3 linked regions of the Paraglaciecola psychrophila 170 genome follow. The protein of the gene in region 2 binds, or shares a complex with, the protein of the main gene of each other region. Links are inferred from orthologs where the notes say so. Each region holds a gene or a part of one and is shown on either strand. Other genes may lie near its edges.

Region 1 (3,075 bases), 1.6 Mb from region 2 along the record:
GTCAACTAAGACCCAATCTCCGGTTTCTCGCCCTTCAATACTTAAAGGTGTGGTGCCAGCTCGTTTAGCTTCAACTACCACATTTTCGGCAATTGAAATAACATGACGTTTAGAATTACCTGAGCAAATTAACATGGTTTCGGTAACCGAAGATTTTTCTGCAACATCTAAATCAATAATGTCACGACCTTTTAAGTCTTCGACTTTTTCTATTACAAAGGCTTTTAACTGTTGGTGGTCCAAAGACTTTCCTTATGGTTGAATTTTATACAAATGAATTTGTAATAGTTTAACAGAAATCGACACTCTGCTGATAGAGCTTATGCTGTTGAATATAATCTAATATCTTTGGTGGTAAAAAGCACTCAACCGATTGATTTTTATATAATTGTTGTCTTATTTGGGTGGATGAGACGTTTAATGTTTGGGTATTAGCTACATAAATGTGCCCAGCAAGACTGTTATGCAAAGCGATTGGAGTAAAAGTTTGCCTTTTGTTTAGCAATGTTTTTAGTTGTGACGCATGCTGTTTTGAAGAGCTTTCAGAGATCCCTTGTATTTCTTTTACAGACTCGCCCTTTCTTTCACACACTACAAAATGGCAAAGGGAAAATAGGGTTGACCAATCATGCCAAGTAAATAAATTATGGAAAGAGTCGGTGCCTATGAAAAAACACAATGGGGTAGTGGGCATGGCTTCGCGAATTTCTTTTAATGAGTCGACACTAAATGTGGGTTTTCCTCTATTAATATCTCTTGAGTCAGGGTAAAACAAAGGGTAATCGACACAAGTAAGTTCTACCATTTTAAGCCTGTCTTCGCTTGATGCTACTGCAGGATTTTTATGACTGGGAATATAACAAGGCATTAGGGCGACTTTTTTGATGTTGGTTTTTTCTGCCGCTTCTATTACGGGATAAATATGCCCATTGTGAATGGGGTCGAAGGTGCCACCAAAAATACCTAAAGGAGAAGCAAGTTGCACGTAAATATGTCTCCTAGTCTAAAATGCCATAATCTAAAGGCACATTATTGAGAGAATATGGAACAAACAGCAAACATAAATGGCATAACTCTACATAAGGACGTACCACTTGAGTTTGTTTGATAGCGTTATCAAACTCAGCCAGCTTTTGTTGTAATGCACGCATATGCTCTAATGACAAACGCTGCAACGCTGACTGATATAAAGATTGCCGACTTTTCCATATTCGGTGCTGATTCCAGTTAATCGTTTTACCCAGTTGTTTGTCAAATAATATCGCCTGCAACGTTTGCCACTCTCGGGTCAAAGCCCAGACAATAATATTAGGTTCGACTCCCTCACTTTCTAAGCGATAGAGCATTTTTACTGCTCTTTGAGCATCTCCGCTGAGTAAAACATCGATTAAATGAAACACCGTAAATCTGGACTGATCTACAACCGCTTGTTCAACTTGTTCAAAGCTTGGGTTGCCTTGTGGATAAATCAGCATTAACTTTTGAATTTCTTGTTTAGCCGCGAGTAAATTACCTTCACAGTAGTCAACTAACAACTGCGATATTTGCTGCGATGGCTGCATGCCTGCCATATTCATCTGGGTATTCAACCACTGATATAACGCATTGCCTTCAAGAGGATAACAAGGCACATAAACTGCGTGTTTATCCACTGCCTTAAACCACTTTGTGTTTTGTACATCCTTACCTACTTTACCGCCATGTATTACAATCAGCACATCAGGATTCACCTGCTGCGCTAAGCTAGTTAATACCTTGCTACCTTCTGCTCCAGGTTTTCCGGTGGGTAATTCAAGCTCAATGATTTGTCTGGTAGAAAACAACGACAAGGTTTGTGTCGCTTCAATCAGTGTATCCCAGCTAAATTGACCATCTACTACTAAAGATTGGCGTTCGTCAAAGCCTTGGGCTAAGGCGGCGTTTCGAATTAACTCAATACACTCAAGTTTTTGTTGCGGCTCATCACCAAAAATTAGATAGAAAGGCTTTATCTCTGAAGAGGCATTAAGTTTAAATCGGTTTGGATAAACCTGCATTAGCCACCTGTAGTCTGTTGCCAATTGCTATATGAGCTGGCAATTTGACGGATAATGCGATTGGCTGCTTCTTGACGCATTTCGTTTTGGATCAAGTCCAACTCACGAGACTTAGCTAACACTGCATCTGGGTCGTCTTGATATTCCCTAGTGACATCGATTTCTATTTCTATCGCATCTTGTGCTGGAAATTGGATTTGATATTTAATGGTATACACCAACTCATATTCTGCTACTTGTCCGGATGAAAAAAGAGACAACAAGCGCCTCTCAAGTTGGTCGGAGCTTAAATACACAATTACATCCACTTGCTCATCGAGTTGACTAGCACTGGCGGTATTATCCCACACATCAATGTTTATACCTTGCAGCTGCTTACCTAATATCCTATGCAGTGGTGTGTTTTTCTGTGCCGCTAGTAATTGCAGTTGTTGAATACCAGTGGGCAGCCCGTAGTCACCACGTAACTTAAAGCCGCATCCTACTATTGTTAAAACAATAGTCAGGATACAAACATTTAAGCATATGCGTTTTAGCACCTTAATTCGCCACTATGTTGAGTAATCTACCCGGAATATAAATGATTTTTCGGATGGTCTTGCCATCTGTATGTTGCTGCACATTTTGTTCGCCTAAGCCTATAGCCTCGACTTGTTCTTTAGTGGCATCTGCAGCGACGGTAATTTTAGCTCTAACTTTCCCGTTGACTTGCAACACTATTAGTTTTTCGTCTTCAACCATTGCGTCAGCGTCAGCAATAGGCCATGGTGCAGTTTCTACTTCATTTTCATGGCCTAAGTCTCGGTACATTACATGACAAATATGAGGTGCAATAGGAGCCAGTAACAAGACTATCGCATCGATACCTTCGCGCATTACTGCTAAGTCTTGGGCAGATATTTTGGGCGCTTTTTGTAAGTGATTGAGCAACTCCATTGTGGCCGCTACAGCGGTGTTAAACGTCTGGCGTCGACCTATATCATCACTGACTTTTTCAATGGTTTTATGCACCAAACGTCTTAGGTTTTTCTGCGGACCA
Region 2 (3,256 bases):
CCAGGAGGTAAAGGCATACCGCCAGTTACGTCGGCCATTTTTTCTTTGGTGGTTTCTTGTACACGTCTAACGCCGTCATTAAAGGCCGCGGCAACCAAATCTTCGATCATTTCTTTATCTTCTTCCATCAGGCTGGAATCGATATCAACTCTACGTACGGCATGACTGCACGTCATTGTAACTTTAACCAAACCCGCACCAGACTCACCAGTGACTTCTGTTTTGGCTAACTCTTCTTGATTTTTCTGCATGCGCTCTTGCATTTGTTGCGCTTGCTTCATCATGTTACCCATTCCACCTTTCATCATAATCTGTCTCTCTTTAAAAAAATCTAATTTTAGTAGGCTATCTTGCTCGAATACTTTGTTCGTCGACCTTGGCAGCAAATTGTTTTTGTAACAATTGGATGCCGGGATCACTCTTCACTACTTCCCTCGCGTATTCATGACGCACTTGGTTAACTTTTAATTGCAAAGCATAAGGAGTGTTAATGGGTCGCCCTAGCTCGATTTCAAGCTCAATCGGACTATTAAGTGCTAAACACAGCGCCTCTTTAAGCTGTTGCTGTGCGGTTTCAGAAATAAGATGTACTTTAGTCTCTAAAAGAATCAATTTGACTGTGTTGCCTTGCTGATTAAAAGAAGAGTGCAAGGCCAATTGTTTTGTTAAAGCCGTTACTTGAATATCTTCAATTAATTGACTCCAGCCATCAATTTGTAAAGCTTTTAAGACTTTTTGTTTATTCGGTAAAAAAGCAGAAATCTCTTGGGTGACTTCACCAACATTTTCTTCGTCTAAATGAGCACTAGAATCGAAGTATTCTGCTTCCTGAAGCGTTTTTTCTACTGAGAAAGGGCTGCTGACCAAGGGTGAAAGCACGTGTGTAAACTCAGCTGAAGGCATCGGTGCAACTACCGCTGTAGATTGTGACTCGTTTTCGACCGGCCAAGGCGGTGAGTTATCTATTACATGGCCTGCGCTAAGAGGTGTTACTTGCAGTTGAGATACTGGAGCAGATGCTGCAGGTATATCCTGACTTTGCCTATCGTCATAAGTAGCAGCAGGCTGATTTGCAGCTTCTTGGTTTTGCTTGCGGATCGCGGCTAAATTAAATGGCTTGGCACTTTCAGACTTTTTTACTCGTTCAGCCCCTTCCCCCCCATCACGTTGTCTTTGTTTAAGCTTATTGCGAAGTGCTATTAAATCAGCTGTCGAGGTAGTAGGTTTTGTACCGGTAAGCTGCTCAGTAGGCTGCGTATGCATCCCAGGATTTTCATTGTTGATTGGCTCATGCTCAACATCAAATGCTTGATGCGGGCGCTCGTCCAATGCAACAGGCTGGTATTGTTCGTAATCGTTCGGCTGATGATGACCAAAGTCTGCTGCTTGCGCCATTATATCTTGCTGTTGAGCAAATAAGTCAATGTCTGATGCTGTTGTTAGAACATCATCAAACTCATCAGTTTGTTCTTGTCGGGATAAGGGCGAAATTTCGGGTGAAATCTCGGGTAATATTTCAGATAAAGACTCAGTACTGACGTCTTGTTGCACAGGCGACTGGTTTTCAGCTATCACCGCAGCTACAGAACTGTTTTGCTCCAAACGCTCCGCAACAGGTTCAAGTAAAGGCTGGTTTTGATGTACCACATCATCAGCAACATGGGCGGTAGGCTTAGTCACTACCGAGGCTGAGTTAACATGGTCGCTTGTTTGACTTGTTTCCTGAATGGCAGCTTGTTGTGACCGCCCATCAACCTTTGGAGTTAAAGCAACAATATCTAGCGCTTCCATTTTCACATTATCAGGGCAGAAGGCCAACATACGCAACAAGGTCATTTCTAGACCTGTTCTAGCATCAGCTGCATGGGGTAAGTCTTTTTTACCTGTTAGGGCAATTTGATATAGTAATTGAATCTGTTCAGCAGGCACAGATTTAGCCAATTGAAAAATAGCTCTGGCTGAAATTGTTTCTAATTTACATGCGTCAGGCACAAATTGGGTTAAGGCAATTTGGTGTAACAAGCTCATAATTTCAGCCAGCACCAAGCCATAGTCTGGTGCTTGATTAGCCATAAACTCGACTTGTTGCATAACCGCCGCACTATCTTTTTGTACGATAGCGTGAACTAACTTAAGCACCTGATTTTTGTCCATCAAGCCCAGCATATCTGTGACAATCTGCAAACTCACTACACCGTTGCCTTGGGCAATGGCTTGGTCGGTCAGACTTAACGCATCACGCATACTACCTTGGGCAGCTCTAGCTAATTGGTTAAGCGCTTCTTTATCAAACACAATGCCTTCTTCGCCCAGTACAAAATCTAATTGCTGGCTGATTTGTGTGCGAGACAAGGCCTTAAGATTAAATTGTAAACAGCGGGATAAAATCGTTACTGGTAGTTTTTGTGGGTCAGTCGTCGCCAATAAGAATTTTACATGAGGCGGTGGCTCTTCAAGGGTTTTCAACAAAGCATTAAAACTATGCTTTGACAACATGTGGACTTCATCGATCAAATAAACTTTGAAGCGACCACGGCTGGGTTTGTATTGCACGTTGTCAAGCAACTCGCGGGTATCTTCCACCTTAGTTCGTGATGCGGCATCTATTTCAAGCAAATCAATAAAGTTGCCATTTTCGATTTCTTTACAGGTACTACATTGTCCACAAGGTTTAGCACTTAAACCTTGTTCACAATTTAAACTTTTTGAAAAAATACGGGCGATAGTGGTTTTGCCAACACCTCGCGTACCGGTAAATAAATAAGCATGATGCAATCTATTGTTATCAAGCGCATTAGAAATGGCGGTAACGACATGTTCTTGCCCAACTAACTCGCCAAAACGGTTAGGTCGCCATTTCCTTGCTAAAACTTGATAACTCATTTACGTTTTTACTCGCCGTCGAATTCGCAAATAGAAAAACTGGTAACGCCACAATCGGTGAGCTTTTGCTCGCCACCGAGTGCAGGTAAAGAAATAACAAAACCAGCGTGTTCAACTACACCGCCTAGGCGCCTGATCAAATTAGCTGTGGCAACCATAGTACCGCCAGTTGCCAATAAATCATCTAACATCAATACTTTTTCACCAGGCTTAACGGCATCTCGGTGGATTTCTAAGCTATCTGTACCGTATTCAAGTTCGTAACTTTCGCTAATCACTTCCCGTGGAAGTTTGTTTGGCTTACGCACAGGAATAAATCCTATACCTAACTCTATAGCCAGAGGTGCACCAAACAAAAATCCACGAGCTTCGG
Region 3 (2,964 bases), 1.7 Mb from region 2 along the record:
TATTACCGATCAGTCGATGCTTTACTTATAGACGATATTCAATTTTTCGCGAACAAAGAGCGCTCTCAAGAAGAGTTTTTCCATACCTTCAATGCATTATTAGAAGGTAATCAACAGATAATTCTCACTTCTGATCGTTATCCAAAAGAGATTGTGGGTGTTGAAGACCGACTTAAATCTCGCTTTGGTTGGGGTCTTACGATCGCCATCGAACCACCTGAGTTAGAGACCCGTGTAGCCATTTTGATGCGCAAGGCGGTTGAAAATAAAATATTTTTACCTGATGAAGTTGCTTTCTTTATTGCTAAACGTTTACGCTCAAATGTCCGTGAACTCGAAGGTGCGTTAAACCGGGTCATTGCTAATGCAAACTTTACGGGACGTCCTATTACGATAGATTTTGTTCGTGAAGCGCTTCGTGATTTACTGGCACTGCAAGAAAAATTAGTCACGATCGATAACATTCAAAAGACAGTCGCAGAATATTACAAGATTAAGATGGCTGACATTTTGTCAAAACGGCGCAGCCGAAGTGTCGCCAGACCTAGGCAAATGGCGATGGCTTTGTCTAAAGAATTAACTAACCATAGTTTGCCAGAGATTGGTGACGCTTTTGGTGGACGAGACCACACCACGGTATTGCACGCTTGTAGAAAAATAGTGCAGCTAAGGGAAGAAAGTCATGATATAAAAGAAGACTATCAAAATTTAATACGCACACTTTCTTCATAAAAATTCACGAGTAAAAAGATGAAATTTAGCATTAGTAGGGAAAATTTCTTACAGCCTCTTCAATTAGTTTCAGGTGCAGTTGAACGCCGTCACACATTGCCTATATTATCTAATGTTTTAATAAAGGTTAGTGATAACTCACTCTGGCTAACAGGGACGGATTTAGAAGTGGAATTAATCTCTAACGTCACTTTAAGTGGTGACTTCGTTGAAGGTGAAATTACCGTCCCAGCTAAAAAATTATTAGATATTTGTAGAGGACTTAATGAAGGCAGCAGTATAGATTTTAGTGTTGAATCCAATAAAGCATTGCTGAAGTCTGGACGTAGTAAATATAGTTTATCTACATTGTCTGCTGACGACTATCCTAACCTCGAAGATTGGCAAGGCGATTTAGAGTTCGAAATACCTCAATCAGATTTAAAGCGTCTAATCGACAGCACACATTTTTGTATGGCCCAGCAAGATGTTCGTTATTACTTAAATGGCATGTCCCTCGAGACAGAAGATAACCTCATTCGTACCGTTGCTACAGATGGACATAGGTTGGCTTTGTGTCGTTTAAATTATACAAATGCTACATTAACTAACCGTCAGGTGATTATTCCCCGTAAAGGCGTCTTAGAGATAATCCGCTTAATTGAGGATAATGATAAGTTAGTAAAAGTTCAAGTTGGCTCAAACCACATTAGAATTTTTTCAACTGATTTCATATTTACTAGCAAGCTAGTTGATGGTCGTTTCCCTGATTATAGGCGTGTGTTGCCAAAAGATGGCGATAAAAAAATTGAGTCTAGTAAGGATGTTCTTAAGCACGCTTTTTCCAGAGCTTCAATCCTGTCAAATGAAAAGTTTAGAGGTGTACGTTTAAATCTGTCTAATGGGGAGCTAAAAATTACAGCCAACAATCCAGAGCAGGAAGAAGCTGAAGAAATCGTAGATGTTGATTATCAGGGTGATAGTTTAGAAATTGGCTTTAATGTCGCATACTTAATTGATGTAATGAACGGCTTAAGCTGTGAAGACGTTCGAATTACTTTGGCTGACTCAAATAGCAGTGCATTAATAGAAGACTCTAGGGATGACTCTGCGTTATACGTTATAATGCCAATGAGATTGTAATCAGTCTTTATAAGAAGTTTGGTTCCCTATGAAGCTGGACAAAGTCCAGATAAGTCATTTTAGAAATATTAATGATTTGTCACTTACTGCACATGAAAGTTTAAACGTTTTCTTAGGTGCAAATGGTAGTGGCAAATCTTCAATTCTTGAGGCCTTACATTATTTAGGTTTTGCACGTTCTTTTCGTACTCATAAACACAAAAGTGTTATTAGTCATGATAAACCCGGTTTTACTGTTTTTTGTTCGGCACTGATCGAGGATGGTATTCAGCAAAAATTTGGTATAAGTAGACTATCCAACGACAGTTGTATCGTGAATATAAATGGAAATAAGTCTAGCCGTGCAACAGATTTAGCTAGTTATTTGCCTATCCAAATTTTCACGCCTCAAAGCTCGGATTTATTACTTGGTTCACCAAAGTTACGCAGGCGATATCTAGATTGGTTGTTGTTTCACGTGGAACAATCTTTTAATTTAGATTTTCAGGTTTATAGTAGGTCCTTAAAGCATCTAAATGCCTTGTATAAAAGCTATCAACCAAAGCAAGGTTTAGATTATTGGAATGACATTCTTTGTCAAAAGGGTGAGTCAATTAGTCTAAAAAGAGAAAATTTACTCAATGATCATTTAATACACCTTATTAATTCAAATTTAAAAGATTTTTTACCTGAGTTTTCCTTCGAAATTTCGTATTATAGGGGGTGGGAAAAGGGTTACAGTTTATCGGACGCTGTATTAAAGAATAGGCAACGAGACCAAAAGAATGGTTTTTTAAGCGTTGGACCTCATAAAGCAGACCTACGTATTAAGACCCAAGGTGTAAATGCACATGAGGTTTTATCTAGGGGTCAGTTAAGGATGTTGGTGGCAGGTATGCAACTTGCTCAAACACAGTATTTACATGCCCAGACAGATAAGACCTCAATCTTTCTATTGGATGATGTTGGTGCAGAATTAGATGAAGAAAAAAGAAAAGTGTTTATATCAAGATTGAACACTTCTGATACTCAATTGTTTGTTACAGCTATTGATATCAAACAACTAGAGTTCTTAGAGAACTATAACGATAAAAAAGTGTTTCACGTGGAACATGGCCAGGTGAGAGAGGA

Evidence for each region.
Region 1: the proteins of dnaX (region 2) and holA are in contact, whole or in part, in a cryo-EM structure (PDB 8GIZ), measured with the Escherichia coli proteins. The link is inferred for Paraglaciecola psychrophila 170 from one-to-one orthologs.
Region 3: the proteins of dnaX (region 2) and dnaN are in contact, whole or in part, in a cryo-EM structure (PDB 8GIZ), measured with the Escherichia coli proteins. The link is inferred for Paraglaciecola psychrophila 170 from one-to-one orthologs.

What each region holds. Positions count from the first base shown.
Region 1 is NC_020514.1:3,333,626-3,336,700, reverse strand. What follows is about bases 18-2,930. They hold holA (DNA polymerase III subunit delta), read right to left. Parts: upstream 2,037-2,930; coding sequence 999-2,036; downstream 18-998. Other genes in these bases: C427_RS14510 (LPS-assembly lipoprotein LptE), read right to left, coding at 2,036-2,575; nadD (nicotinate-nucleotide adenylyltransferase), read right to left, coding at 290-985; rsfS (ribosome silencing factor), read right to left, coding at 18-243. Outside these bases: more of rsfS, read right to left, coding at 1-17. UniProt on the Escherichia coli protein: Part of the beta sliding clamp loading complex, which hydrolyzes ATP to load the beta clamp onto primed DNA to form the DNA replication pre-initiation complex.
Region 2 is NC_020514.1:1,701,481-1,704,736, reverse strand. Bases 115-3,208 are described here. They hold dnaX (DNA polymerase III subunit gamma/tau), read right to left. Parts: upstream 2,884-3,208; coding sequence 346-2,883; downstream 115-345. Other genes in these bases: apt (adenine phosphoribosyltransferase), read right to left, coding at 2,892-3,208; C427_RS07435 (YbaB/EbfC family nucleoid-associated protein), read right to left, coding at 115-311. Outside these bases: more of C427_RS07435, read right to left, coding at 1-114; more of apt, read right to left, coding at 3,209-3,256. UniProt on the Escherichia coli protein: Part of the beta sliding clamp loading complex, which hydrolyzes ATP to load the beta clamp onto primed DNA to form the DNA replication pre-initiation complex.
Region 3 is NC_020514.1:705-3,668, forward strand. The notes cover bases 1-2,802. They hold dnaN (DNA polymerase III subunit beta), read left to right. Parts: upstream 1-750; coding sequence 751-1,854; downstream 1,855-2,802. Other genes in these bases: dnaA (chromosomal replication initiator protein DnaA), read left to right, coding at 1-732; recF (DNA replication/repair protein RecF), read left to right, coding at 1,883-2,802. Outside these bases: more of recF, read left to right, coding at 2,803-2,964. UniProt on the Escherichia coli protein: Confers DNA tethering and processivity to DNA polymerases and other proteins. Acts as a clamp, forming a ring around DNA (a reaction catalyzed by the clamp-loading complex) which diffuses in an ATP-independent manner freely and bidirectionally along dsDNA.